3 regions of the Exiguobacterium sp. s133 genome follow, and region 3 is predicted to be linked to each of the others. Evidence: predicted binding sites of a transcription regulator. Region 3 holds the regulator's gene; each other region holds the start of a gene.
The links. The regulator Rex, encoded in region 3, represses fermentation and respiration genes when NADH is low (regulators of the CRP and FNR family bind a similar motif). The targets are predictions, from matches to a motif close to TTGTGAAATATTTCACAA.
Positions count from the first base shown of each region.

Region 1: the regulator Rex is predicted to act here: its motif matches at 8,122-8,139, upstream of KNP96_RS01565 (cytochrome ubiquinol oxidase subunit I).
Region 2: the regulator Rex is predicted to act here: its motif matches at 5,272-5,289, upstream of KNP96_RS08720 (cytochrome C oxidase subunit II).

Region 1 is NZ_JACSMK010000001.1:303,583-313,860, forward strand. It holds gene pdhA (pyruvate dehydrogenase (acetyl-transferring) E1 component subunit alpha) at 1-968, opposite strand, end outside; gene def (peptide deformylase) at 1,347-1,886, shown strand; gene rnjA (ribonuclease J1) at 1,946-3,613, opposite strand; gene KNP96_RS01545 (DNA-dependent RNA polymerase subunit epsilon) at 3,610-3,828, opposite strand; gene KNP96_RS01550 (Cof-type HAD-IIB family hydrolase) at 4,000-4,776, shown strand; gene KNP96_RS01555 (potassium channel family protein) at 4,807-5,475, opposite strand; gene KNP96_RS01560 (cytochrome d ubiquinol oxidase subunit II) at 5,580-6,605, opposite strand; gene KNP96_RS01565 (cytochrome ubiquinol oxidase subunit I) at 6,618-8,006, opposite strand; gene KNP96_RS01570 (N-acetyldiaminopimelate deacetylase) at 8,240-9,352, opposite strand; gene KNP96_RS01575 (transcriptional regulator CcpC) at 9,336-10,226, opposite strand.
Region 2 is NZ_JACSMK010000005.1:62,926-73,203, reverse strand. It holds gene KNP96_RS08745 (sensor histidine kinase) at 1-696, shown strand, start outside; gene KNP96_RS08740 (response regulator transcription factor) at 696-1,400, shown strand; gene deoD (purine-nucleoside phosphorylase) at 1,429-2,136, shown strand; gene KNP96_RS08730 (aldehyde dehydrogenase) at 2,328-3,710, shown strand; gene KNP96_RS08725 (Crp/Fnr family transcriptional regulator) at 3,880-4,587, shown strand; gene KNP96_RS08720 (cytochrome C oxidase subunit II) at 5,365-5,478, shown strand; gene KNP96_RS08715 (cytochrome c oxidase subunit II) at 5,491-5,961, shown strand; gene KNP96_RS08710 (b(o/a)3-type cytochrome-c oxidase subunit 1) at 5,962-7,653, shown strand; gene KNP96_RS08705 (response regulator) at 8,152-8,781, opposite strand; gene KNP96_RS08700 (sensor histidine kinase) at 8,778-9,803, opposite strand; gene liaF (cell wall-active antibiotics response protein LiaF) at 9,800-10,278, opposite strand, start outside.
Region 3 is NZ_JACSMK010000010.1:5,097-15,374, reverse strand. It holds gene KNP96_RS12650 (FecCD family ABC transporter permease) at 1-742, shown strand, start outside; gene KNP96_RS12645 (hypothetical protein) at 839-1,324, opposite strand; gene KNP96_RS12640 (hypothetical protein) at 1,339-1,815, opposite strand; gene KNP96_RS12635 (hypothetical protein) at 1,842-2,303, opposite strand; gene KNP96_RS12630 (hypothetical protein) at 2,308-2,787, opposite strand; gene KNP96_RS12625 (hypothetical protein) at 2,889-3,047, opposite strand; tRNA gene KNP96_RS12620 (tRNA-Ala) at 3,219-3,291, opposite strand; gene tatC (twin-arginine translocase subunit TatC) at 3,399-4,178, opposite strand; gene KNP96_RS12610 (twin-arginine translocase TatA/TatE family subunit) at 4,186-4,392, opposite strand; gene KNP96_RS12605 (redox-sensing transcriptional repressor Rex) at 4,392-5,051, opposite strand; gene KNP96_RS12600 (ABC-F family ATP-binding cassette domain-containing protein) at 5,220-7,121, shown strand; gene KNP96_RS12595 (hypothetical protein) at 7,121-7,513, shown strand; gene KNP96_RS12590 (hypothetical protein) at 7,579-7,728, opposite strand; gene KNP96_RS12585 (flavin reductase family protein) at 7,846-8,439, opposite strand; gene KNP96_RS12580 (DoxX family protein) at 8,458-8,856, opposite strand; gene KNP96_RS12575 (winged helix-turn-helix transcriptional regulator) at 9,038-9,358, shown strand; gene KNP96_RS12570 (flavodoxin) at 9,475-9,930, shown strand; gene KNP96_RS12565 (TVP38/TMEM64 family protein) at 10,018-10,278, opposite strand, start outside.

The DNA of each region.
Region 1 (10,278 bases), on a different contig from region 3:
TGTGCAAGTGCTTCTTTCACATCAGCTTTTGCTTGCTCGATGACTTCGTTTTCTTTGTCTTCGTTCCAAAGACCTTTTGTTTCCATGAACGCACGGAAACGAACGAGTGGATCTTGAGCTTGATACTCATCATCCATATCTTTTGTACGGTAACGTGTCGGATCATCACCAGCGAGTGTGTGTGGTCCGTAACGGTACGTGAGTGTTTCGATCAATGTCGGTACACCGTTGAGTGCTTCGACACGTGCTTGTTTCGTTGCAGCGTAAACTGCGAGAACGTCCATACCGTCAACTTGAATACCGTTGATGCCGGCAGCGACCGCTTTTTGTGCAATTGTTTTTGCCATTGATTGTTTTTCAACCGGCGTCGAAATTGCGAAACGGTTGTTTTGGACAACGAAGATTGCAGGGGCTTTGAATGCTCCAGCAAAGTTCATTCCTTCGTAGAAATCACCTTGTGAAGAACCGCCATCACCTGTATATGTGATTGCTACTTGCTCTTTACCACTTTTCTTAAGACCGAGTGCAACACCGGCAGCTTGAACGATTTGTGCGCCGATGATGATTTGTGGCATTAAGACGTTCACACCTTCAGGAATCTTACCGCCTGTGATGTGTCCACGTGAGAACAAGAATGCTTTGTAGAGTGGGAAGCCATGGAAGACCATCTGTGGAATATCACGGTATCCAGGAAGAATCCAGTCATCCTTATCGAGTGCGAATTGTGTTCCGATCATTGACGCTTCTTGTCCTGCTACTGGAGCATAGAAACCAAGACGTCCTTGACGGTTGAGTGAGATTGCACGTTGGTCCCAGATACGTGTGTATACGAGACGACGCATTAATTCCGTTAATTCTTCATCTGAGAGATCCGGCATAGCGTCTTTGTTGACGACTTCACCTTTCTCGTCAAGAATGCGGAACGTTTCAAAGTTTTCTTCCACGTTTTTAAACATGTTTAAGTTCATCTTTTCACCTCATCCTTTCACTGTGCTCAGCGAAATATTCCTCTGACTGATTTGCCCACATACCAATAGTGTTCAAAAATCGAAGTCCCGTGTGACCTTTCTTGAACATATATCTGTGTACCTATTCAGTTGAGTAAACTGTATTAACATGACTCGACACGATTTGATGTCTTGTTCATTACGTTACAAGTATAAAACTGTAACGCCTATAAAATCAAAGGAAATGTTTTATTTTTTTTTACGACCGTCATTTGTGACGCCTTTCACAAAAACCTTCTGTTTCTCCTTCTGTACTATTCAACTATTTGTAACTGTGTTAGTTATGAATTTCCCCTTTCGCTTGTGCTATAATTTTTATAGATGAAAGGGGTGTTGTTCATGATCACCATGAATGAAATCGTACGCGAAGAAGTTCCGACGCTTCACGAACGATCGGTGGAAGTTACTTTCCCACTCAGTGAGGAAGATAAAGAAACGATGCGCTTGATGCGCGAGTTTCTTGCTAACAGTCAAGATGATGAAATAGCTGAAAAGTACGATTTGCGTAGCGGGATAGGTCTTGCTGCTCCTCAAATCGGTGTCAATAAGCGGATGTTCGCGATTCGACTTCCAGACGGCGACGATCTTTTAGAGTTCGGAATCTATAATCCGAAAATCATCAGCCACTCTGTCGAACAGACGTTTTTAACTGGTGGTGAAGGCTGCCTATCCGTCGACCGTGAAGTCGAAGGTCACGTGCCACGCTATATGCGTATTACCCTTACTGGCATCGATCATAACGGAATTCCTGTAAAATTAAGATTAAAAGGTATGAAAGCCATCGTTTGCCAGCATGAATATGACCATTTAGACGGCATCATGTTTTACGATCGAATCGATAAAAAAGAACCATTCAAGGAATATGGACCTGCCACATGAGCTCTTCCACGCCTTGAAACAAAAAAGCCATTTCCTGATTCAGGAAATGGCTTTTTTCGTTAAACTTCCATAATGATCGGCATGACCATCGGATGACGTTGTGTTTTTTCAGTCAAATAAGGTGTTAATGTATCGTTGATGACTTGTTTGATATCTGTCCACTTCGTGTTTCGGTTCGTTAATGATTGTTCTAACGAACGTTTCAACAAGCGCTCGGCATCTTTAATTAAGTTGCCTGATTCACGCATGTAGACGAATCCACGGGAAATGATGTCCGGTCCAGAAACAAGACGGTTTGTTTTCGAGTCGAGTGTGACGACGACGACGACGAGTCCTTCTTCCGAAAGAATACGACGATCGCGTAACACGATGTTTCCAATATCTCCAATCCCTTTTCCATCGACGTATACCGCATTCGCCTGGATTTTACCAGTGATCGCTGCTGCATTGGCATCGAGTGCTAAGACTTCACCGTTATCCATGACGAAACAGTTCTCTTCCGGAACACCCGCATCCATCGCAAGCGACATGTGTTTTTTCAACATACGGTATTCACCGTGAATCGGCATGAAGTACTTCGGCTTGAGTAGGCGCAGCATCAAGAGTTGCTCTTGCTGACTACCGTGACCTGACGTATGGATATCATTGAGCTTACCATACATCACGTCTGCTCCTGCTTTATACAGCTGGTTGATCGTTTTCCCGACCGAAACAACGTTTCCTGGAATCGGTGAAGATGAGAAGATGACCAAATCATCAGGAATGATTGAAATCTGACGGTGTGTCCCATTGGCGATTCGGCTTAACGCTGCCATCGGCTCTCCTTGCGAACCTGTACAAAGAATCGTAATTTCATTCGATTTATACCGTTTCATTTCGTTCGGTTCGATGATTGTTCCTTTAGGTGCCTTGATGAAATCAAGTTCTTGTCCAATCATCATGACCTTGTCCATGCTTCGACCGAAGACGACGATTTTCCGTCCTGCTTCGACCGAGGCATTGACGACTTGTTGGAGACGATAAATGTTCGAGGCGAACGTCGCAAAGATGATTCGTCCATCCGCTTTCCGGAAAACATCCGAAATCGTTTCACCGACAACCCGTTCACTCATTGTAAATCCTTCAACTTCAGCATTCGTCGAGTCAGATAAGAGACAAAGTACGCCTTCTTTCCCGAGTTCTGCCATCTTCGCTAAGTCAGCAGGCTCCCCAACTGGTGTGAAGTCGAACTTAAAGTCCCCCGTATGGACGATATTGCCTTGTGGCGTTTTTACGACGACACCGAACGAATTTGGAATCGAGTGTGTCGTCCGGAAGAATGAAATACTTGTCTTCCGGAACTTGATGATCGAGTCCTCATCAATTTCATGAAGTTCCGCCGTCCGTAATAAACCATGCTCTTCTAATTTGACCTTGATTAAACCAAGGGCAATTTTCCCCGCATAAATCGGTAAGTTCACTTGTTTTAATAAGAAAGGAAGTCCGCCGATATGATCTTCGTGTCCGTGTGTAATGAACACACCTTTGACTTTATCTTTATTTTTGATTAAATACGTGTAATCTGGAATAACATAATCGATTCCGAGCAATTCATCTTCTGGGAACATGACCCCTGCATCAATGACGATGATTTCATCTTGGAATTGAACCACATATGTGTTCTTCCCGATTTCTCCTAAACCGCCGAGTGCGAATACGGCTGCTTGGTGGTTTTTGACGAACTTCATGCGAACGTCGCTACCTTGTAGTCAACACTTTGTTTTTCGTACTCTAGGAATTCTCCACTTACTTCGCGGATGAATTCAACATTAATGTCTTTGATGAGATGATCAATCGATGTTCGCACGTCACGAATGCTCTCTCCTTCAACATACATAACCTCTGTCCGTTCTCTTACTGGTGCTTCCGAACGAAGCGGTTGATAAAATACTTTAAAAATCATACTTAGCAACTCCTTATCAGTCCATTGTTTTTTGTCCTTAGATTAGTATACACGAAAACGGTTCATTTTTTCATCCTTATTCAACAACTGATATCTGCTTGAACCTAGGCGCTATGCTATACTTTCATTTGTAAACGGCTATTCAGCCAATTAAATAGAGAAGGTGAAACCATGGCAAATCAAAAAGTCGTCTTTTTCGATATCGATGGAACCTTGCTTCACGATGGTCATTTCATACCGGAATCGACAAAACAGGCAATCAAACAACTACAGGAAAACGGCGTTTACGTCGCCATCGCGACCGGGCGTGGTCCTGCAATGCTGTCAGGCGTCCGTGAGCAACTCGGCATCGATACGGTCATTGGCTACAACGGTCAAATCGTCGTTCATCAAAATAAAGTCATCTATAAACGTCCGCAACCCGTCGATGATTTGAAACATTTAACATCACGTGCAAAAGAGAATGGGCACACACTTGTTTATCTCGGCGAGAAACAAGGCTTCACGACGCGTCAAACAGACGATACCGTCGCGACGTCACTCGGCGCGCTCGATATTCCCCTCCCTGCTTATAATGAAGAAGCTTACGAGACGCACGATATCTTCCAAACCCTCGTCTATTGTCAGGCAGAAGAAGAATCGATTTATACGCAAAACTATCAAGCATTCGATTTCATTCGCTGGCACCCACAAGCGATGGACGTCATCAATGCCGGATCGTCGAAAGCCGATGGAATTAAACAATTCCTCCGTTTAACGGATATCAAACGTGAAGATACGTTTGCTTTCGGTGACGCGCTGAACGATCTCGAGATGCTCCGCTACGTCGGAACAGGCATCGCGATGGGCAATGGATTAGACGAAACAAAAGCCGCCGCCGACTTCGTCACGAAACACATTCTTGAAGACGGCATCGCGCACGGTTTAAAAAAATTCCAATTAATTTAAAAGGGATACAAAAAAAGCTGAGGAGATCCCTCAGCTTTTTACTTTATGGATGGCTCGTTCGAGACGATCCAAGTCTTCGTTTTCTCCAATGACGACAAGGTAGTCGCCCTTTTCAATGACTTCATCAGCTTGTAACGAAATCATGACATTTTCTCCCCGTTTGATGGCGACGACGTTCGCGCCGTACTTACTTCGTAAATCAAGATCAATCAACGTTTTGTTTGCCATGCGATCGCTGACCTTGATTTCAACGATTGAGAATTCTTGAGACAGGTCAAGATAATCCAAAATATTCGAACTCATCAGGCCGTTCGCAATCCTAACCCCCATGTCACGTTCCGGGTGGACAATGAAGTCAGCACCGATTTTCCGCAATACTTTTTCATGGTAATCGTTCGTCGCTTTGACAGTGATTGATTTAACACCGAGTTCCTTTAAAATCAACGTTGTCAAAATCGAAGCTTGAATGTTTTCCCCAATCGCAACGATGACGTGATCAAAGTTTCGAATTCCAAGACTTTTCAATACGTTCTCATCCGTCGTATCCGCGATGACGGAGTGTGTCGCAATCCCCATGTATTCATTGACACGTTCTTCATCCGAATCAATCGCTAGAACGTCATAGCCATTCTTCGATAATTCACGGACGATCGAACCACCAAAACGCCCCAAACCAATTACTGCAAACTCTCCATTCATGTTCAACTCTCCTTCAGATTTCGCTTCGTCAGTAGTAGTGTACCCGATTCCTTCTTAAAATACTATAAACGCCTTCACAGTGCGTGAAGGCGTTTAAGATCTCGCTATTTTTTTACTTTTTCGCCTCTGACATAATCGTTATCAAACAGGAACAATCGTAAAATCAGATAGAGTGCCGGAATCAATAATAATAGTCCGAAGATAAAGACTACGACAAGCGACGTCGCCATTGTTTCGTTAACGACCGCTTTATTGATATCGATGTACGGATATAAGATATACGGTAAATGAGTATAGCCGTATCCGAACCATGCAACTCCGTATTGAGCCATGACAGCGATAAAGGCAATTCCATAATTCCGCTTCAGGTAGACGAGTGCGACTGCAACACAGAAAAACACAAAACTTGCTGCGAACCACCACCAGTTACCATTCAAAATGTTTTCATAATGCCATGCAGCTTGATTCTTTAAACCAAAGAAAACAAGTCCACAGACGATGATCGTTGGAATGCTCCAAAAGAGCGCCCATTTCCGAATCAAGTCACTCGCCCCTACATCTCGCGCCTTATCTGCGTAGAACAAAAGGAACATCGCACTAATATAAAGGACAGAGACAATCGCAAGTGCTACGACTGACCAGGAATAAAAGTTCGTAAACAATTTCGTCCCTAAAAACTCAACCGTTTCATTCGTTTTACGAATAAAGCCACCTTGACTAATCGTCAACGTCGTCGACATCGCAGCCGGAATCAAGAGCCCCGTCGCACCATAGAGAAACGTATAGAACATACTATCGTTCGAACCGTAGTTCGCAAAGGCATAAAAGCTACCGCGAATCGCAATCAGAACGAGTACGATTGATGCAGGCACGAGAAGTGCCGTTCCATAGTAATAAGCTGTGTCCGGGAAAAACCCGACGAGACCAACAAAGAAGAAAACGAAGAAAACGTTCGTCACTTCCCAAACGGGCGAAAGATAACGTAAAATCAATCGATTCGTCAAATGATCTCGTTTTGTATATTTCGAGTAAAATGCGTAAAATCCAGCACCGAAGTCAATTGAGGCAACGATGAGATATCCATAGAGGAACGTCCAAAGTACGGTTATTCCTAGTGTTTGAATGTCCAACTCGTTCCCTCCTTATTCTTTATCGTCCGCAAACATCGCTTCACCGCGAGTATGGTGATCGTCTGCGAGTTCTTTACCGACAGGATTATTCTTAAACATACGGAGCAATACGACTGTACAAATCGTACCAAGCAAGAGGTACAACATGCTGAATAGAATCAGCATCGGTCCGACTGCAGTAGATGTCGTCGCTGCGTCAGCCGTTCTCATAATACCATATAGCGTCCATGGTTGACGTCCGATTTCCGCGTACATCCAACCTGCTTCAATCGAAACGATGGCAAGTGGTCCACCAATGAAAATACCGCGCAGTAACCATTTATTATACGGGTTCAACTTCTTCAGTCGGAATGCGAGTATGAACAAGGCAGAAATCGCTGCTAAATACATCCCGATCGATACCATGATATCGAAGAAATAGTGGACGAATAACGGCGCTTGGTCTTCTTTCGCAAATTCATTTAGACCGATGACTTCTGTATCTGGTGCTCCACCTGCAAGAATTGACAAGGCGTATGGAATCTTAACCGCACCTTTGATGTCATAACTACCATCTTCTTGTTCATCCAAAATCCCACCGAAAATCAATTCTGCTTCATTTGTCGTTTCAAAATGCCACTCCGCTGCTGCTAATTTTTCAGGTTGATATTTCGCAAGATACTTTCCTGAAAAATCACCGACGAGCGCTGTCGAGAAGGCGAAAATCAATCCAGCCATGACTGTCAGACGAAGTGCCTTTTTGTGATACGCCGTCTCGGCTGCGGACAGTGTTTTCTTGCGCAATAGATGGAACGCAGCAATTGCTGCTAAAATGAACGCAACCGTCAAGTAAGCAGATACAATGACGTGTGTCGCTTTTGTTGGCGTTGCCGTATTGAACATCGCTTTTAACGGTTCGATTTGTGTTAACGTTCCGTTGACAATTTTAAAACCTTCCGGAGAATTCATGAACGAGTTAACTGTCGTGATGAAGAAGGCTGACGCCGTTGCCCCGATGACGACCGGAATCCCGATTAACCAGTGTAACCATGGATTTTTAAAGCGATCCCATGTGTACAAGTAAATCCCAAGGAAGATCGCTTCAAAGAAGAAGGCGAATGTTTCCATGAAGAGTGGCAAAGCAATCGTCTGTCCGGCTACTTGCATTAATGAAGGCCATAAGAGCGATAATTGTAATCCGATTGCCGTCCCCGTAACGACTCCGACCGCTACCGTTACGATATAACCGCGCGTCCAACGTCGTGCTAAAAGAATATAATCTGGATCTTTTCGTTTAATTCCAATGTACTCGGCTGCGAGTACCATCAACGGAACTCCTACACCAATCGTTGCAAAAATGATGTGAAATGCTAATGTGAGCCCTGTCAATAATCGACTGAGCATAACTGGATCATTGAACATGTGTGTGCCCCCTCTTCCTAAACGTACTTCTATATATGTTTATATCCGTATCATAGAGAACATAATCATTTGTGTCTGTTCTAAATGTTTGATGTAACAAATTGTTCACATCTATTCGTGATTTTCTTCACAAAACGTTCGAAAACTAGATGATCTCGCTAAATGAAAACCCTTTACTTCGATTTGAGGCGAAGTAAAGGGCATTTCTACAGTCTTTTTACGATTCATTCAGTTTACACATATTCACGGAAGTAATGATCCAGTAAATTAATCACAAATGGGATCGCCTCTTCATCCGGATTCAACGTCGGCTGATGTAAACCGGACGTTGGATTATCGATTCCAAGCCAAAACATCATGCCTGGGACTTCTTTTAACATGAATCCAAAGTCTTCACCCGTCATCGCAGCGTCGCATTCAACATAATTTGCATTCATCTTAACGAATGAAGAAAATTTATCGACGACGTTTTGATCATTAACGACTTCGTAATAGCGGTTTCCAAATTGCAAATCAATTTTCACGCCAAATGATGCTTCAATTCCACGAACGATGTCACGTACCCGTTCTTCTAATTTTTCCATGTCAGTACCGTTCAGCGCACGCATCGTTCCATCTAGCACAGCTCGACCGGCAATAACATTTTCACGAATCCCCGCATCGACCTTGCCAATCGTGATGACACTACAATTCATCGGATTGATTGATCGACTGACGATTGTTTGCAACTGCATGATGAGTGCAGCCTGAGCAACGACCGTATCGACCGTCAAGTGTGGAAATGCAGCATGACCACTTTGACCATAAATCGTGATGTGAACTTCCCGCGCACTGGCAAATAATACGCCAGGACGACTCGCAATTGTCCCGACCGGATATTCAGGTGCCACATGGAGACCATACATTTCACTCGGACGATATTTTTCGAATAATGGACTTTTAATCATCGGTTCCGCTCCACCCGGACCTTCTTCTGCCGGTTGGAATAAGAAGACGACGTCATCCATGATCGGTAACTCGACAAGACGACGAAGCAGACCTAACGCAATTGACGCATGGACGTCATGCCCACAGGCGTGCATCATTCCCGGATGCTCCGAACCAAAAGGAAGACCCGTCGCTTCTTCAATCGGCAAACCATCGATATCTGCGCGGTAACCGATTGTTCGATTTCCAGTCAACCCTTTAACACGAACGAAAACACCTGTTTCAAACGTATCGTAGCTGACGCGGTCTTCAGGATAAGAGCGAATCTGATTTAAAATAAAGGCTTGCGTCTTGAACTCCTTGAATCCTAATTCAGGTATTTTATGAAGTTCTCTTCGCATTTCAATCGCGTATTCCATCTGACTGACTTCCCCCTTCTTCTTTTACGATGTCCCAAAAGGCTTGGACTTGTTTTAACTCAAGCATGGATTCCGTCGATAAAATCCATGTATCGCGTTTCAGTACTTTACCCGAAGACGTCTTCAACGGAATCTGCATCACTTCGCTCGATTCTTGAATCGTTGACTCTGGTAAAATCGCGAATCCAATGCCATGTAACGCCATTTGTTTACAAGTTTCGATTTGGTCGACGACGAGCGTCCGCGCAGGCGGACTTGAAAAACGATCCTGCCACCACTCGAGTATTTCTTGATAGTACGTCGAATCACTTTTGAACTGAATGAATGGTCGGTCCGTCTTACGCAACTGTTCAAGCGTCGTCAACTCACTATCAACAAGATAGAGCGGGTCTGAGAACAACCGTTCCTTGACGCCCTTCCAGTCCGGATTACCTCGAATGATGCCGATATGAAAATGTTCTTCGAGCATATGCCGCATCATTTCACTCGACCACCCTGTTACGAGTTGGACGCGTACATGCGGGTAACGTTCCACGAAACGTTTCAACACGCGTGGCAACCAATATTGACCCATGATGGAGGCGACAGCAATCCGAAGGGTCCCGTATACTGCCCCTTCTTCGGCAGTCAGTTCACTTTTTAGTTCTAATTCTTTTCGATTCATTTCTTTTGCGAGCCCAATGACTTTTTCTCCTTGGGGCGTAATGCTTAATCCACGGGAAGAACGAATGAACAACTTCGTCGCCCACCTGCGCTCAATCGCAACCAATCGTTGACTGAGTGCCGGCTGCGAGACGAAAAGACGTTCGGCTGCTCTTCGCATATTCAGCTCTTCCGATAAAGTTATCAACATTTCCATTTCCGACACTTGCAATGTAAGATTCGACTCCTCATGATATAAGATGGCATTAGTTTAACACGTTAGG
Region 2 (10,278 bases), on a different contig from region 3:
CGGATGGATCGTTTGATTAAACGAGAATACCGGTTAGCACTTGAAAATCGGACGAACGAGCTACGTGCGTTGCAATCACAGCTCAATCCACACTTCTTATTTAATGCGCTACAATCAATCGGAACAACGACGTTGCAAGGGGACCGGAAAGTCGCCTACCGTTCGATAACCGGTCTTTCACAAATGATGCGTTATTCGATGAACAACGAACAGACGATTGTCACATTAAAGCAAGAAGTCGACCATCTTCAAGGGTATATGCGCTTACAACAACAGCGTTTCCCAGAAAAATTTCGTTATATCGTCGATGTCCCGTGGCACATGAACCCGATTGAAGTACCAAAAATGATTTTGCAACCGTTCGCTGAGAATTACTTTAAACATGCCTTTAATCAGCAAAGTGATGCGTTAGAAAATTACTTAGCGTACAAAATTAGAACCGATGGGGACCAACTGATCATTAGCGTCGAAAACAGCGGACCGATCATGTCTGAGGCAGATCTTGAGATGATTAACCAAAAAATGCGGGCACATCGCGCTCCTGAAGACCGGCAAACATCTGGCATCGGCTTACACAATATATACGAACGTCTTCAAATTTTTTACGGTGAACGCACAAACATGACGCTCCAATCTCCAATAGAAGGTGGATTCAGAATCACTATCCGAATTCCAATCGAACAGGAGGAATTGTAATGAATGTACTAATCGTTGATGATGAACAACATGTTCGTGACGCTGTAAAGTTACTTGGTGAATGGGGTGACTGGAAAGTATCGCATATTTTTGAAGCGGAGGATGGAGCAGCTGCGAAAAAAATCTTAAATGAAGAAAAAGTCGGATTGATGCTGACCGATGTTGAAATGCCGGGAGTAGACGGATTAAGTTTATTAGAATGGACAAAAAATCATCATCCAAAGGTCGTCACGATCGTGTTGACAGGTTATGATGATTATACGTATATGCGTCGTGCGATCTTACATCAATCGTTTGATTACTTATTGAAACCGATCGATCCAGATGTTTTAAATGATGCGCTTTCCCGAGCGATGGAGCTGATTTGCCCAGTTCAAGAGCAGGGAGAGGCGATTGATCAAATTGCGAAGTATATCGAGACACATTATGCGGAAGAGTTAACGCTCCAGCTCATGAGTGAGCGCTTCTATTTAAGCCGAGAATATATATCAAGGCGCTTTAAACAGCGTTTTTTGGTTAACTTATCGGATTATATCCAAACGATTCGTCTAAATCGGGCAAAGGAATTGCTGGGAGAGACGAACGCCCGTATATATGAGATTGCCGTTGAAGTCGGGTATCAGGATGATAAATATTTTCGAAAAGTATTTAAGAAGCAATTCGGCATGACACCGAATGAGTTTAGAGAGTTGTTATCTATTTAATTAAACGAACGTCAAGGAGGAAACGTACATGAGCGTACACATTAATGCAGCAGAAGGTCAAATCGCAGAAACAGTTTTACTTCCGGGAGATCCTCTTCGCGCGAAGTACATCGCCGAAACATTTTTAGAGGACGTTGTTCTTTATAATGAAGTGCGTGGGATGTATGGCTTCACAGGAACATACAAAGGGAAAAAAGTATCCGTTCAAGGAACAGGTATGGGTGTTCCGTCGATGTCAATTTATGCAAATGAACTCGTTCAATCGTATGGTGCAAAAAACTTGATCCGTGTCGGTACAGCAGGCGGGATTACACCGGATGTAAAAGTACGTGACGTCGTCATCGCGATGAGTGCTTCACACGACATGGCTCAAAATCGTGTCCGTTTCAATGGATTGGATTATGCGCCGACAGCTTCATTCGAGTTATTGCATAAAGCGTACACAATGGCACAAGAACACGGAATCGACGCAAAAGTCGGTCAAGTCTTCACGACGGATCAATTTTATCAAGATGATTTCCACCACTTCAAAAAATGGGCGGACTTCGGTTGCCTCGCAATCGAGATGGAAGCAGCAGGTCTCTACACACTCGCTGCAAAACATAAAGTCAATGCCTTGACGATTTTGACGATTTCAGATCACCTCCTAACGGGAGAAGAAACAACGTCTGAAGAACGCCAAACGACGTTCAATGATATGATGAAAGTGGCACTTGAAACAGCGATTCAGCTGTAATCAATCAGATGAAATAAGACGATGCGGATGGTAAAATCACTGTCTTCATGAAACGAACACAGCAGGACTCGCGTTTCGAGTCCTGCTTTTTTGTCTAATCACAAAGAAGAGGGAGCATACGATTGAATCATTGCTCATTCGCTATGATAGAATGAGGAAAAGAAAGCCTAGACCATGAGGAGGAACACGAGATGGAATCGACGATGACTGAATCAACAATTTCGAATCTTGTTCAAACGCAACGTAATTTCTTTAAGACAGGCGCGACGCGAAGTGTTGCGTTTCGTCTAAGTATGTTGACGTTTTTAAAGCAAGCGATTGAAACGCATGAAGAAGCAATTTATGAGGCATTAAAAACGGACTTGAATAAAGGACGTCAAGATGCGTTTACGACGGAAATCGGATTCGTCTACGGCGAACTCGCACGGATGGAGAAGAAACTTCGCCGACTTGCTAAACCGAAACGAGTCGGGACACCGTTGTTACATATCGGGTCAAAAAGTGACATCCATTATGAACCATACGGAAACGTGCTCGTCATCGCGCCGTGGAACTATCCTTTCCAGCTCGCTGTTGCACCAATCATCGGGGCGATCGCTGCCGGAAATACGGTTGTCTTGAAACCATCAGAACTAACACCAAACGTCTCGCGTGTTCTCCGTGAAGTCTTTGAAACGGCATTTCACGAACGATTTGGACTTGTCATCGAGGGGGATGCGGACGTCAGTTCAGCTGTTCTTGAAGAGAAGTTTGATTACATCTTCTTTACGGGGTCGACGCGTGTCGGAAAAATCGTCCATCAAGCAGCGGCGAAATATTTGACACCTGTCACGCTTGAACTCGGCGGGAAGTCTCCGACGATCGTTCACCGTGATGCGAACTTAAAGCTTGCTGCAAAACGAATTGCTTGGGGCAAATGGTTAAACGCAGGACAGACGTGTATCGCCCCTGACTATGTTTTTGTCCATGAAGACGTCCGCGAGGAATTTTTACGCTTGATTGAAAAGGAAGCTTTTGCCCAGTATGGTAATGGTGTTGGTGTGAATTCTTACGTCAAGATTGTTTCAGACAGTCATTTGGATCGATTGAGTGGCTACTTGCCCCAAGGTGAAATTTTATTTGGTGGTCAAGTCGATGCAGCGACGAGAAAGATGGCACCAACCGTCATGACGGACGTTGATCCAGAAAGTCCGTTGATGCAAGAAGAAATCTTTGGACCGATTCTTCCAGTCTATTCTTATCGTGAAGTGGAAGAGGTCATCCGTTTCATCAATGACCGTGATAAGCCGTTGGCGCTCTATCTCTTCACAGAAAGTAAAGCTGTTCAGCATCGTGTACTCGATCGTGTGTCATTTGGTGGTGGATGCATCAATGATACGTTGATGCATGTTGCGCAACATAACTTGCCATTTGGCGGGGTCGGCGGAAGTGGTATCGGTGGCTATCATGGGAAATTCAGCTTTGAGACGTTCAGCCACCGTAAAGGAGTCGTCAACAATACGACGAAGTTCGATTTGCCGTTCCGCTACATGCGCTCGAATACCGATTCAAAATGGATGCGTTATTTATTATAAATGGGACTTAAACGGAGCCAAGAGTAGATCCAATCGGTCTACCTTGGCTTTTTTTTGTTTATTTAATTTGTGAAATATTGAACAAAGTTTGACAATCTTTTGAAAAAACGCTATTTTCCCTTGTGATGTTCTATACTGAAGGCAGAAGCTACGGAAAGGAGAATGCGAGATGCTTACTTGTGGGACGACAGAAGCCAATACGTTCGTGTTGTCGAGTGAGACACGTGAATTACTTGAAGAGTTCATGACTGAGGTATCTTTTAAAAAAGACTCAATCGTCTGTTGGGAAGGGGAAATGAACGATAAACTTTTTTATGTGAAACAAGGTGGTGTAAAACTATCAAAGCTCACGAAAAAAGGTAGCCCGCTAATGATGTTCTTATATTTCAAAGGTGACTTATTTGGTGAATTCGATGTCGGAGAAGCATTTCCAAGCTCCTATAGTGTCGAAACGATGGAGGACAGTGTCATTGGCTTCATCTCGAAATCGACACTCGAAGATTTGATGAAAAAAGATGGAACATTCGCATTAGATATCATGCGCTGGCAAGCCTTGATGCGAAAACAAACGGAAACGAAGTTACGTGACCTCTTATTGTTCGGGAAACAAGGGGCACTCGCTTCGACACTCTTACGACTAATCGCAATGGACGGAAAAAAAGTCGATGACGATTACGTGATTTCAAAGCGACCGTCGGATACTGAACTCGGTCAGTTGATCGGGGCACCACGTGAAACGGTCAACCGGATGTTTTCTCAGTGGAAAAAAGACAATGTCATTTCGATGACGACGACTAAAATCATCGTTCATGATGCCAACTATTTACGCGATCTTTGCCACTGTGAAGGGTGTCCTGTCGGTGTCTGCCGGATTTAAACTTAACTTGAGCGTTAGCTTACGGAGCCATACGCTGGAGCTGACTTAAAAATTGCTCCAACATCATCCTTTTGATGGAACCGCAACACGTCAAACTTTAGAAGAACTTATCAGCAGTCTAGGATCATATTCTTTTTGAATGTGGTCCTTCAGGATGTAGACAACGTGCTATCGGGAGATCAAGCGTCTTTTTTCGTTGCTTTCCTCGGGCGAGGCGCAAGCCGTTGCTCCTTGATCCTCACGGACAACGAGCAGGGTCTTGCCTGCCTCTGAACGTGCGTTAAAAACGCACTTTTTCCCGTAGGAGTCAACGAAATGTGACGCTTTTTATAGGAATACCGTGACGGAAAGCCTGGCATGCAGACGGTTTAGCACGCGATCCGTCTCGAATCGCTTAGAACCGCGAAAAGCAATCGGTCGCGACCCTGCAGCTTTGCTGTAGCGGCGCGGAAGGTTGCCGCTTTGAAGACGATGCGAGACAGGGACGCGCGAACGGATTGCCTCTCGTTATAGTATGTTCACTCTTCATAATAGTTTGTCTACACGCTGTAGGATCACATTCTTTTTGAATGCGGTCCTTTTTTGTGTCGCATAACAGTAGCAGTTCAAAATATGTTCAGTACGTAACAAGTTGTGAACTTTATGTGTGTTTTATAAAAGAAAAGCGCGAAATCGTCACAATTGGTGTGACGTTTATCACATATTACGAAGGGTGTCTTTTTCTAAAATAAAGGTAGGTTAAGTCACCGATTCAACGACGGAAGGGAGCTACTGATCATGCGTCAGAAATCAGATACAGAACTGAAGGGAACGTTTATCGCTGTATTTATCGTTGCCGGAGTCATCATCGGAATGTGGGGATCAATCTTTTTATTATTCACTTCAAGATAAGGGGGAATCAGGGTGCATATTCATCGTTTAGAAAAAATATGGTTAGTATTCGGTTGTATCATGTTGGCAGTCTTTTTAATCATCATTGGCGTATCAGCATTCGCTTCTGATAATCAACCACCGTCGGATGCAACATTGATTGACCCGACGCAAGTCGATCAGACGAAGCCATTTGATAAACCGGGTCTAAAAAAAATTGACGACAATAAATATGAGGCCGTCATGGTCTCACAAGCTTTCCAGTTCACACCGCAAGACATGATTATCAAAAAAGGCGCGACCGTCGATTTTCTGGTGACGTCGAAAGATGTCGTCCATGGATTTGAAATCGTCAAGACGAACGTCAATATGATGGTCGTTCCCGGACATATCAATTCAATCGAGTACACATTTAAAGAAGCTGGTGAATATTTAATTGTCTGTAATGAATATTGTGGATCGGCGCATCACATGATGTCGACTAAGATTAAGGTGGTGGAATAAATGAATGCGATTTCGAAAAAATTAATGGAGTTTGAGATGGAGCGGGGAATCCCCGCAGGAGAGATTGGATTAAAAGAAGCAAAACTCGGATTTGCCTACGTCAGTTTTTCACTTGTGGCGTTACTGATCGGTGGACTATGTGGTCTACTACAGACACTCGTCCGTACTGGAGTCATTCCAGAAATTGCTGGAGTCGGTTATTATGAATTGCTGACGGCTCACGGACTAATGCTTGCGATTGTCTTTACGACATTATTCATATTTGGACTTTTATTTTCATTTTTAGGACAGTCGTTCGGGCGTTTTGAAGAGTTTCCGAGACGCTTGGGCTGGGTTGGATTCTGGTTGATGATTGTCGGTGTCCTCCTTGTCACATGGATGGTGTTAGCAGGTGAAGCATCCGTTCTCTACACATTTTATGCGCCGCTGAAGGCACACCCTGTTTTTTATATCGGACTCGTGATTTTCGTTGTTGGAACATGGGTTTCTTCTGCCGCAATGTTCCGGATGTACGCGGATTACAAACGAGAACATAAGGATGTCCATCCACCACTTCAAGCCTATATGAGCATTATGACGGCTTTGTTGTGGGTCATCGCCACGCTAGGTGTCGCAGCGACGATTCTCTTTCAACTCTTGCCGTTATCACTCGGTTGGACGGATAAGGTCGGGATCGAATTATCCCGGACATTATTTTGGTATTTTGGTCATCCGCTCGTCTATTTTTGGTTATTGCCAGCCTATATCGTATGGTACACGGTCATTCCAAAGATTGTTGGGGGTAAGATTTTTTCAGATGCTTTAGCACGAATGTCATTTTTACTGTTCTTATTGTTCTCGTTCCCTGTTGGTTTTCACCATCAGTTGCTCGAACCCGGTATTTCAGCATTTTGGAAGTACATCCAAGTCGTCTTGACGTTCCTTGTCATCATTCCTTCATTGATGACAGCATTCTCGATGTTTGCGACATTTGAACTAGCAGGTCGTCGTCAAGGTGCGACCGGACTATTTGGGTGGATCAAGAAAATGCCGTACCGGGATGTCCGCTTTCTTGCACCGTTCGTCGGCATGTTGTTCTTCATCCCGGCTGGAGCCGGTGGTGTCGTCAATGCTTCTCACCAATTGAATATCGTCGTGCATAACACTTTATGGGTGACAGGTCACTTCCATATCACAGTCGGGGCTGCAGTCGCGTTGACGTTCTTTGGAACGGCCTATTGGCTTGTTCCATTATTACGAGGACGGACCTTAACAAAACGGATTAATACAATTGGTCTCATCCAGACGGCGACGTGGACGATTGGTATGCTCTTTATGTCGACTGCGATGCATATTTCAGGCTTGCTTGGCAATCCGAGACGGACGGGTCCTGCGGCATATTTCAAAGATTCGCTCGTCGCAGATTGGATTCCCTATCACGTTGCGATGGCAATCGGTGGTACGATCCTCTTTATTTCAATCCTCTTATTCTTGTTTGCGATGTTCCAACTGGCCTTCCGGACACCGAAAGGAAGTACTGAATTTCCTGTCGCGGAAACAGAGGAAGCAGCGATGAAGACACCACTCTTCTTTGAGAACTGGAAACTTTGGATTTTCGTGACGTTTGCTTTGATTGCGTTTGCTTACACAGTACCGATTTGGCACATGATTGATAATGCGCCTCCTGGAGCTCCAGGTTGGAAACTCTGGTAGCCCTATCGAAAAGTGCTGATAGCTTACTAGCACTTTTTATACACGCTGAAGGGTGAAAATGCTATATTGAGAAGCAATCCGTTCGTGCTTTCCTGTCTCGCCTCGTCTTCAAAGCGGCAACCGGTCACGCCGCTACAGCAAAGCTGCAGGGTCGCGACCGATTGCTTTTCGCTTTAAAAGCGATTTGAGACGGATCGCGCTCTAAACCGTCTCCACGCCTGGATTTCCTTCACGGTATTACTTGAAAAGCGTCACTTTTCATTGACTCCTGCGGGAAAAAGTGCGTTTTTAACGCACTTTCAGAGGCAGGCAAGACCCTGCTCGTTGTCCGCTAGGATCCAAGGAGCAACGGCTTGCGCCTCGCCCGAGGAAAGCAACGAAACACGACGCTTAATCTCCCAATCGCACGTTGTTTACAGTCTGAAGGGCCAGCTTTGATAAGCTGACCCTTTTTTTAATGAATGGATGCGTAGACGAGTGCAAAAACTAAGTAAAAGATTACTTCACGATGTGGTGCTTAAAGGCATAGACGACGGCTTGCGTCCGATCGACGACATCGAGCTTTGATAAAATGTTGGAAACATGCGTTTTGACTGTTTTTAGGGAGATGAACAGTTCGTCTGCAATCTCTTGATTGGCCATACCGCGCGCCATCAACTGTAAGACTTCTTGTTCACGCTCCGTTAAATCGTCGTGGAGTTGACTAGCAGGTTTGCGCAGGCGTTCCATCATCTTACCTGTCACTTGAGCTGCCATGACAGATTGTCCGCTCGCTGTCTTGCGAATTGCTTCCGCAATATCAAACGCGCTTGCCGTTTTTAGGACGTAACTCATCGCACCGGCTTCAATGACGGGATAAACTTTCTCATCATCTAAGAAACTTGTGACGACTAAAATTTTAGCTTCCGGCCACTCGGCGCGAATCAGACGTGTTCCTTCGACACCATCGACCGGCTCCATGACTAAGTCCATCAAAATCACATCAGGGCGATGTTCAAGAGCAAGTTTCGCTCCGATTTGTCCGTCAGCAGCTTCTGCGACCACTTCAATATCAGGTTGGGTCGATAAAAAGGCAGAGACTCCAGCGCGAACCATTTCATGGTCATCGACTAATAATACGCGTATCATACTTGCACCATCCGTTCTTTTCTAAGTTTGACTTCAATCTGCGTTCCTTGACCGGGCACACTGACGAGGCGAATCGTCCCACCGATTTCAGCCGTACGTTCGCGCATCGAGTTGATCCCGTACGAGGCGAGTTTTTTCTCGTCGACGATAAAGCCGACACCGTCGTCATTCATACTCAAGATGATCGTCTCATTGAATTGACGCAATTCGATATTCATGTGCGATGCTTTCGCGTGGCGTAAAGCATTCGTTAAGCCTTCTTGAACGATGCGGAATAATTCATTTTCAATCGGACGCGGTAATTCAATCGGTTCGAGTTTCCAGCTCAATTGCGTCGATTGTTTTCGTGATAGTTCTTCGAGCAGTTGGGTTAGTCCTTGTTGCAACGTCATCCCTTCGAGTTCAACGGGACGTAGTTGGAGCAATAAAGAACGCATTTCTGATTGCGCCGTCTGTGCCATCGTCTCGACTAAGTCAATTTGTTTCGCTGCCGTTTCCGGTTGCGTCAAAATCGTTTGTTTGGCAGCCGTCGTCATCATCGAAATGGCATAAAGTTGTTGGGAGACGGAGTCATGGAGATCACGTGCGAGCCGTTTCCGTTCTTCCGTGATGGCTTGGACACGAACTTGTTCGACGTGTTGCGGACGTGTACTGATTTTTTGAACCGTCTCGACCTGTTCATCGATTCGTTTCCCAATTCGTGAGAGGCGGGTCAGTGTGTGGAAGTAAGGTCCGTTGACAATCGTGACTTCTTTTCCTTGCTCGAGTTCGATGATGGCAGTTGTGACACGTTTGAAGTCACGACGTAAAAAGAAGTAGTGGATGCTGCCGATTGCGAGCGGAAGTAACAGGGATAATCCGACGACAAGCAATAAGACAGGTAAATCTTGTTGACGGACGAAAAGTACATGCCAATCGACTTGGCGTGTACTTAAAAACAAACCAGTCGTCACGACGGCTGTCAGAAATCCGGTCAATACTTGGAGCGCGATGACACCGAGCGGGAAGTGATCACGTTTCATATCGAGGTCACCTCCACGTTACCGATGCCAAGCATGACGTGAATGCGGACTTTTCGAGTCGCTTCTTCATATTGTGGTGCCCGGAACTGAATGCGACGGTTAAAAAATGTCGGGATCCGGCGGACATCTGTTTTGACGCTTCCAAAACCAATCGACGTATCAAGCGTATAGTCATATCCTGAAGGTAATAAAATACGCACATCTCCGACGACACCACTGATGACGATGAGTGTTTCACCTTCTGGGACATAGGCATGCGTTAAATCGATTTCTAAATCTTTGACGATGAACTGTTCACTCAAGTCTTTTAACACGTAAGGTGTTTCAGACTGCGTCGAAAACGAGTAAGCAGGTTGGATCGTAATGCCTTCTTCTTCATAAAGACGTGGTGAAATCTTCGAAAAGAAAAATTCGCGGACGGAGTGTCGGGTGACAAGGATAATTCCGAGATATAGCAAAATTCCGGCGATGACGA
Region 3 (10,278 bases):
ACTCGCAGATCCCGGCATCATCGGTATCAATACAGGTGCTGGTGTCGCCATCGCCGCCTTCTTCCTTTACTTCCCGGTCGATGTCGGTGCGTTCATCTATGGGTTACCAGTTGCTGCCTTCATCGGGGCATTGATCACAGCGATTGCCATTTATGCCTTATCGTATGATCGTGTCCGTGGCCTGCAACCGATCCGTCTGATTTTGACCGGAGTCGGATTCTCGATGGCGTTATCCGGCATCATGGTCGTCCTGATTTCATCCGCGCGCCGTGAGAAGGTCGACTTCATCGCCAAATGGCTCGCCGGGAACATCTGGGGAACGGACTGGACATTCGTCTACGCGTTGTTGCCTTGGCTGCTTATTCTCGTACCGTTTACGTTTTATAAGGCAAACAAACTCAATCTGCTGGCGCTGAATGAACCGGTTGCGATCGGCGTCGGCGTCGCGATTGAAAAGGAGCGCATCCAACTGTTACTCGCCGCTGTCGCACTCGCTGCATCCGCCGTTTCTGTAACAGGCGGGATCGCCTTCATCGGTTTGATGGCGCCCCATATCGCGCGCGCCCTCGTCGGTCCAAGGCATCAACTGTTCTTACCGATCGCCGTTTTGATTGGCGGATGGTTACTCGTCCTCGCCGATACGATTGGTCGGAACATCGCTGACCCGCAAGGCATCCCGGCAGGAATCGTCGTTGCGATCATCGGTGCTCCTTACTTCATTTATTTGCTGTCAAAAAAATAACCTCTACATGATGCGATCACAACTAAAAACGCAAGAAGTAGGCGAATCCGGAATCCGCCGCCTTCTTGCGTTTTTTTGTTGCTCTAAGATGACCAGTCAATATTTGATTCGTTTTTCTTCCCGTTCCGCCCGGATCAATTCCTGTTCTGATAAGTGTGTCGGATCGAGTCGTTTAATCCGTTTATCGACAATTCGGTCCAATGACAGCACCGTTAGGAAAAAGACAAGGAACGGTCCGATGTATTCGGGACGCGCTACGTAGGGCGTGATGATTTGCCCCAGGACGACGACCAGTACTTCAATGATACTGATCAATATATACGGTAGTCCGAGATGATCCCAGGCCTCAAGCCCGTCAAACCGCTTCTTGAAATAGCGGTACTTCAGGAATCGGACGATCCATCGATAGGATAACAAAGGGACTAACAAGAAATACTGAAACGATGATTCTGTCAGATGCCAATCGTCTGCTAAAAAGAGAAATACAAACAATACCAGTCCAAACAAGACCGTTTGAATGTAACGTGCCTGTTTTAAAAATCGGATATAATCCATTTTCCGCTCGCGTTGCATGCTCTCCATCGTTTGCCTCCTCGTTACATCCCGATTCCTTCGCCCGTCGGATGACGGTGTTCGATTCCTTTTCGGTCCGGTGTCTCAAGCAAATCCATTTTATCGAGCTTCGTTACCGTCCGGTCCGTCCACTTTTGAAATTGCAGCATCCCTGAAATCCACAACATTAGCGGAAACAGATAGCCCCACTGTCCAAGGTGCGGGGCGACAACTGCGGCACCCGCAATAAAGACCGCTTCGAGTAAAGTGATCCCACCGAACAGCAGACCAAGTGGTCGCGCCTGTACCTTCGACCGAACTAACAGAACGGATTGGATCACTCGCTGCATGCCATTATAGGCGAGTAACGGCGTAAGAATCAAAAATCCAACTGCTGAATCCGTCAGGTGCCCGCTTCCGGAGAAGAACAGCACCGCAAAAAATACGCCCGCAATTACATACGTCCGGATTTGCCGGCTGATTTTTGTCCATTTTTGATACGTGCTTAAAGTGTTTCTCATCCGTTCACTCCTCTTGTGTGTTTCGCTTACTTACGGTAACGCTCAATCTCACGCATCGTGACGAATGCCGGATCCAGTTGTTTCGCTTGTTTGTTCAATTGGGACACAATCAAATAGGCGACGATGATCGACATAAGAAAGACCGTAAAAGAAATACCGGCGTATTGTGGAAAAACAGTCCCCACGTAAAGTGTAAAAATTGGGATGAACGAACCGATAATCGATACACGTGCCACTTTCAAGACCGTCTTTTTATAGATATCTTTCGTAAGGCGTTGCTTTAAAATCCGCAGACGAATGATTTCTCTAAGTGCGTTAGCCAAACAGAATACCGTAATCGCAAATAAGGAGATCAGCCCTCGAAAACCCGGGATGAACCAACCAACAAGCGCAAGCAGCAGAACTGGAACCGGCACCAGATGCTGAATCCTTTTTAATGGCGGTCCCAGTAATTTCAACCGTGTATTTTTTTCAATCAATGTACTCACCTTGTCACTCCTCCACTTCTTTAACATTCGCATGAATTTCTTTATCACTGACGAAGTCGGGATCGCCTGACCGGGCAATCTTTTTAAACAACCAATCCGTAACGTAATAGACCGGTGCGAGGATGATCAGCATCCAAAGGGCAATTTTCCAGATCGACATCTCTTTCGTCTCAAGTATCACGGTGTACAGCGAACCGTACAAGACGAATTGAATCCCGAGCCACAGCAACGATTGGTTCATCACTTGGTCGCTTGAGAGATAGCGCGCCAGGATTTTTCGTTTTTCGAGTCGAAACGGGAGATCAAACACGAGAAAGACAAGCGGTAACAGACTCAAGTACATGGTCGTGCTGAAGATTTCCGTAAACGTTCCTGCTGTCGCCATCAAGGCAGCGATGACCCAACTTTTATTCTGCAATTGATTTTTTTCGATATAAGCAACCGTCAACGCCTGTAATCGTTCCTCGCGGAGCGTTTGTTCCATCCTGAAATGCCCTCCCTCGTTTCAACTGTCTATACTGTCATATACTTACAGTTTACCAGTTATGTTTCAAAAAAAAAGAAACTTCCTTAAAAAAGGAGTTTCTAGGCTGAAACCTGAATGATGAGATAGATGACGCTATACGCAACAATTGCTAACGGAATCAGCGCGACACCAATCAACCAACCGTTCTTATCACGGATTCCGAGATACAGAACAAGACAGCCGACGATGAAGGCAATTAACGTCGTAAATGGATTCATAATGCTTCCCCCTCTTGATTACCTATTAAGAAATTTCCCATTCCCTCAAAAGGATAAACACAGAAAACGACTTCAATCGGTTCATCAACATCATCCAGGCTGTAAGCTTCTGTTTTGCCGCCACCACTATAACAAAAAACACCACTCGGCAAATGCCAAGTGATGTACATATGGAGACTATCGGGCTCGAACCGACGACCTTTTGGCTGCCAGCCAAACGCTCTCCCAGCTGAGCTAAGCCCCCTCATATTCTTGTAATCAGTATAAACCATATCGATTCACTTTTTCAATATAAAAAGAGCGCTTCCAAACAAAAACCTCTCCGTCGCCGAAACGACCGAGAGGAGACTGTTACTTATTCAACTCACGCATCAAATCCGCTTGCCGTTCAAGCTCCGCCTGTTGCTCAAGAATCAGTACTTTTTTGTACGTCCGGGCTGAAATCATGATGCTGATTTCATAGAGGACGAACAACGGTACCGAAATCATCAGATGTGACGTCACATCCGGTGGTGAGATTAAAGCCGCGATGACAAACAGCGCAAAGTACGCATATTTCCGATTTTTCCGCATGAACAATGGCGTCACGAGTCCAAGACGAGTCAAGAACATCGTCACGACCGGCAGTTGGAACAAGATACCGAACGGAATCGTCAGCCGTATTAAGAAACTGAAATAGTTTTCGACCCCGATGACTTGCTCGATGCCGAGCTCTTGCCCAAGTTCCGTCGATACTTTGAGTAGAAACGGAAGTAACCAAAAATAAGAGAACGCGATTCCGGACAAAAATAAGAAAAACGTGACCGGAATATACGTCAAGGTCGCTTTCTGTTCCTGTTCGAATAAACCGGGTCGGATGAACGCCCATAGCTGGTACATCCAAAATGGTGAAGCCAGGACGACCGCGATGATGAACGCTAAATTCAAGTACAACATCAGGGGATCGGCCACATTAAAGGCATTCAATCCGATGCCGAGCTCTTTCAGGTCCGACTGCAGAAAACGCACGAGCGGTCGGACGAGCGGAAAGGCCGCGGCGAACAAGACGACGACGATGATGAGTGACCAGACGATCCGCTTGCGCAACTCGTCTAGATGCGATGTCACACTCTGTTCTTGATCAATCGCCATAATTTAATCACTTCTCTTTCGATTCATCCTTGTTGTCTTTATCATCGTCCATGATGCCGTGTGTCGCACTCTTGAACTCTTTTAACGTCTGACCGGCAGCACGACCGAGCTCCGGTAATTTTTTCGGTCCGAAGATGATCAACGCGACGGCACCGATCAAGGCGATGCTCCCCGGTCCGATGAACGCGATGGTTGATGGAATAAGGTTTTCCATTATGATTTCACTCCTTCAGCTGATTGCGAATAATGCTTCATGAAATAAACTAGTGACTGCAACTCGATCGACAAATCGATGTGATGGACCCGAACATGGGCCGGTACGTTCAACCGCGCCGGTGTAAAGTTCAGGATTCCGGTCACACCATACTCAACTAACTCATCCGCTACTGACTGTGCGAACTGGGATGGGACCGTCAAGATGGCGACATCAACCTTGTTCGCTTCGATTTGCTCTTTCATGTCAGAGACATGATAGATAGGAACGTCTTGCGTCGTTGTTCCGACCTTGTTTTCGTCCGCATCAAACGCAACGACTATCCGAGTACTATTATTCTTTAAAAAGTTATAATTTGCAAACGCCGTTCCGAGATGTCCGACCCCGACAAGTGCCACATTCGTGACTTCATCCTGATTCAGTGTCTTTCGGAAAAACGTCAATAGATGTTGTACGTTGTAACCGTATCCTTTTTTCCCTAACGCCCCAAAGTAGGAAAAATCGCGGCGGATCGTCGCTGAATCGACTTTGACCGCTTCACTGAGCTCTGCTGAAGAGACGCGCAGCTTGCCTGAGTTATAAAGACTCTGAATGAAACGATAATATAACGGCAGTCGTTTCGCCGTCGCTTGTGGTATTTTTGTGTCTGGCCCATTCATACTGCAGTTCCCCCTTCGGCCACGTTCTGACGTGGCACCCAAATCAATGCAAAGAATTCTATTCTCTTTGATTGTAAACCACTTCACATAGACTAACAAATAATATATTCCACGGGACTCCTGCGTTTTTTTCATGATAGACTAAAGGGTGGAAGGATGGATGTTTTTATGATTCTCTTACAAGTGAACCAACTATCAAAATCATTCGGTGTTGAGCCGATTTTAGACAATATTAAACTCGAAGTGCAGGAGCGGGACCGGATTGCGCTCGTCGGACGAAATGGTGCCGGAAAATCGACACTTTTAAAAATCATCGCCGGAGAGCTCAGTCATGACTCTGGTGAGATCATGAAGAGTAAGGAAGTGAAAATCGGTTACCTCGCCCAGGACAGTGGTCTTGAGTCGAATGAAACGATTTGGAATGAAATGTTGACCGTGTTCGAACACCTGCAAGAGCAGGAACGTTCGCTCCGTCGGATGGAGATTGAGATGGGGATGGACCATATCTTGAATGATGCTGTTGCTTACGACCGTCTGTTGAAAACATACGATCAGGCACAACATGACTTCTCGGACGCCGGCGGCTATCAGTTCGAAGCCAACATCCGCTCCGTCCTGCACGGGATGCGTTTTTATCCGGACGATTATTCACGCCGGATCCAGACGCTATCCGGTGGACAACGGACGCGACTCGCACTGGCGAAGATGTTGCTTCAGGCACCTGAGCTGTTGATTCTTGATGAGCCGACGAACCACCTCGACATCGATACACTCTCTTGGCTCGAAAGTTACCTGGCTGGTTACCGTGGAGCGGTCTTGATCGTCTCCCACGATCGTTACTTCCTCGACCAGGTCGTCAACGTCGTCTATGAATTGTCACGGAACGTCTGCCGGAAGTTTACCGGCAACTACACGAAGTACTTGGAACAAAAGGCAGCACTGTATGAACAAGAGATGAAGCAGTTCGAACAGCAACAGGAAGACATCGCGAAGATGCAAGACTTCATCCAGCGTAACATCGCACGGGCGACGACGACGAAACGCGCACAAAGCGTCCGCAAACGTCTTGAAAAAGTCGACCGGATTGATCGTCCGGATGGGGATGAACGCAGCACCGTCCTGTCGTTCCCGATTGAAAAACAAAGTGGGAACGATGTGTTACAAGTCACGCAACTCGCGGTCGGCTATGAAGAAGCCGTCTCAAAAGGCATCACGTTCCGATTACAACGCGGCGAATCCCTCGCCCTCGTTGGTCCGAACGGAATCGGAAAATCAACGTTACTGAAAGTTCTTGTCAACCGGATTAAACCGTTATTCGGTGAACATCGTTTCGGGACCGGCGTTTCTGTCGGCTACTACGATCAGGAGCAGGCCGAGCTCAACGACCGCAACCGGGTCATCGATGAAATTTGGAACGAGTGGCCGTTGATGCGGGAACAACAAGTCCGGTCCGTCCTCGGTCAATTCCTGTTCAGTGGTGATGATGTCTTTAAACTTGTCCACGAATTATCCGGCGGCGAGCGCGGACGCCTCGCCCTCGCGAAGTTAAAATTACGCAAAACGAACGTCCTCATTCTCGATGAGCCGACCAATCACCTCGATCTTGATTCGAAGATGGTGCTTGAGAACGCACTTGTCGACTATGAAGGCACGCTCCTGTTCGTCTCCCACGACCGTTACTTCATCGACCGGGTTGCGACACGCGTCATCGAGATGAATCCGGACGGTGTGACGGATTATCTCGGCGACTACTCTTACTATATGGAGAAGAAGGCCGAGAAAGAAGAAATCGCCCGCCTCGAAGCAGAGGAAGAAAAAGCAATCAAAGTCGCTGCTTCGAAAAGCATCGACAAAGATGCGCAAAAAGAAGAACGAAAAAAGAAACAACAGCTCGAACAACTCGAACAAGACATTGAACGGTTGGAAACACGATCAACTGAAATCGAACAACTGCTTTGCGAACCGGAAGTCTTCAACGATATTCCGAAGGCGACGGCGCTGTCGGCAGAACGGGATCAGATTGATACGGACCTCCTCGAACTGATGGAACGATGGGAGAGTTTCCACTAATGCGCTCGAAAAGTTATGTCATCAACCTCGTTCAAGGGTTATTGTCCGGGGTGCTCTATTTCGTTCCGATGTATGCCGACTACGTGTCGGCCTTCATCCGGCCGGATGCCTTTAATGCCGTCGTCCTGTTGTTCATCCTCATCTCGTGCATGATCGGCCTCGTGATTAAGACGTGGAGTGGTCTCTTCATCAGCCTCTTATCCGGATTAATCTGTACGTTGCTGACGACCCAGATGTTCGTTGAACTGAATGACCCGTTAATCATCAGCTATTACGGAGCCGTTTCACCGCTCGTCGCCTTTTTGATCAGCTGTCTCGGCATTTGGGCACTGGCGATTCTCTTTTTTTTACTCGATGGTTTCCAGTACGAAAAACGTCACCATGCAGAGTAACTTCTTCAGTTGTCCGACATAAAAACGCACTTTTTCCCGTAGGAGTCAACGAAACGTGACGCTTTTTAGACTGTAGACGGTTTAGAGCGCAATCCGTCTCGAATCGCTTTTAAAGCGAAAAGCAATCGGTCGCGACCCTGCAGCTCTGCTGTAGCGGCGCGGAAGATTGCCGCTTTGAAGACGAGGCGAGACAGGGAAGCGTGAACTGACAGCATCCTCATGTAAAATTTTCGTGATTTATAAGAGTTTGGCTATACGCTGAAGGCACGTCCCGCGTTCGGGACGTGCCTTTTTGCTTCTAAAAAATACTAGTCCTACTCGTCGATCCGCCTTCAGCTCGTCGGTCGGGCAATCGTAAAGATGTCTCCGACTTTCGCATAGTCGTTACCTGCGAGACGGGCGATCGCTTTTAAACCATCCGGATCAATCCGGAACGACTCGACGAGTTCATCCGCGACGTGATACCGGACGATCTCCCCAATCAAGAGGTTGGCCCCTTCGAGTTCGAGATGATTCGTCAGCTTCAATTCAAAGCGGATCTTCGCTTCTGCGACAGCCGGAACATCGATCAAATCACTATCGACTAACGTCAAATTCGTCCGTTCGAGTTCACTTTCACCATATGCGAGTGGTGCCGCGGTTTCATTGACTGCCTCGACGATTTCTTCACTGACGATATGGATGACGTATTCCTGATTCAGCAAGATGTTTTTTGCGGTATCCTTTTGCCCTTGCTCCGTCTGCTGGACGGCGATGACCAGTTGCGGCGGGTTGCTTGAAGCGACCGTGAAAAAGGAAAATGGCGCCGCATTGACGACTCCATCTGCACCTTTGGTCGTCACGAACGCGATGGGTCGAGGAATGATGCTGCCGATCAACAATTTATAGTTTTCTTTTGGACTTAAGTCTGCTGCATCAAATTTCATAAAAACCGTCCTTTTCGATCACCCGATAAGTGCTGCGAGTGAATAGTCTCCAGCTCCGATCATCGCAACGCCTAAGGCGATGACGATCAGTGCCATGTTGTATTCGTACCCGTTTTGCGTCACCCAGTAACCATTCGTCCCATGCACTTTGACGATTGCGACGATCATCGAACCGATGATCAGGAGGGCTGCAATCCACAGGAATAATCCACCGGCGAATAATAATCCTCCGACCAGTTCAGCAATCCCTGCCATCAGTGCAAGTGTTTTCCCTGGCTTCATCCCGATGGACTCAAACCAACCGCCTGTCCCTGCGATACCATGTCCACCGAACCATCCAAATAATTTTTGTGTTCCGTGTGCCGCAAATGTTAAGCCGATAATCAACCGAATCAGAAATAATCCTAAATCCATCATGTATAAAACTCCTTTTACTTAATGTTTTTTAATTACTATTAGTAACTTAATATCGATACTAAACTATCACTTACTAAAAGTAAATAGATTTGTTTTCGTTATTTTTATTACTATAAGTAAAATAATTCGTATTTTAGCGTCAAAGTGGGTATACTACATATATAAGAAAGGATGAGCGCTGATGGAGAATACACTAATTCCGACGGCCCTTTGTCCGAAAGTCGAACATGCCTTTGAAATATTGGGCAAGAAGTGGACGGGTTTGATTTTACGTCATCTCTTGACGAAGACCTGTCGTTTCAATGAAATTCAAGATGCGATTCCCGAGCTCTCTGGTCGTATGTTAACGGAACGCATGAAGGAACTTGAGGCGGAAGGTATCGTAGCCCGGACCGTCATTCCGGAACGTCCGATAAAAATTCAATACAGTTTGACAGACAAAGGTCGTCAGCTTGAGCCTGTAATTCGTTCGATCGAAGAATGGGCTGAGTTACAAGATTGACTGAAAAGAAGACATCCATGCTGGGCATGTGGTGTCTTTTTTTATTCTTTTTTGCATTGAGAATCCTTTTCATTTAGAATGAAGTCGTGTCCTACCATGAAAGGATGTGTCACGTCATGAAAATCATGATCGGTTTCGTCAGCATGTCTGGCAACACGGAAGACATCATGCACTTACTTAAATCAGAACTCGAGCAAAACGGCTGCCAGGTGCAGACGGAAGAACTCGATCAACTATATCCAAGCGACTTAGCGCAGTATGATGCCGTCCTGCTTGGTTCTTACACGTGGGGCGACGGTGATCTCCCCTATGAAGCAGAAGACTTCGTCGATGAGCTCGCTGCCAGTTCAATCGCGATTCCGGCTGCTGCCTTTGGTTCCGGTGACCGCGATTATCCGAAATATTGTGCGGCCGTCGATCTGCTTGAACAAGCTCTGACGTCAGCTGGTGCACAAGTCGTCTTACCTGGTCTAAAGATTGAATTTGACCCGGATACGGCCGACAAACAACAGGCTTGCCGGTCATTTGCACAAGAATTTTTCAAGCACGTCGAACAGCTTGTCATGAACTAACGCTTTAACAAAGAACGCATTCAAGAAGCAATCGCTATACAGACAAGAGGACTCTTCCGATGTCGGAAGAGTCCCGTGATGTAATGCTTAACCAAGATTCTTTTTCGCTTTCCAGCGTTTTTGAAGATACCACGGCACGATTGTCAAAATTAAAAAGACAATGATTGCACCAATGATGATTCGTGGGTCTTTCGAGACGATACTGCTCCCTAAAAAGTTATAGGCGAACGTTCCGGGAATGATTCCGATCAGCGTAGCTAAGAAGAACGGCAATAAACGAACTTTCGAGAGTCCAGCTGCGTAACTGATCAAGTCAAAATTAAAAATCGGCAACAACCGAAAAATTAA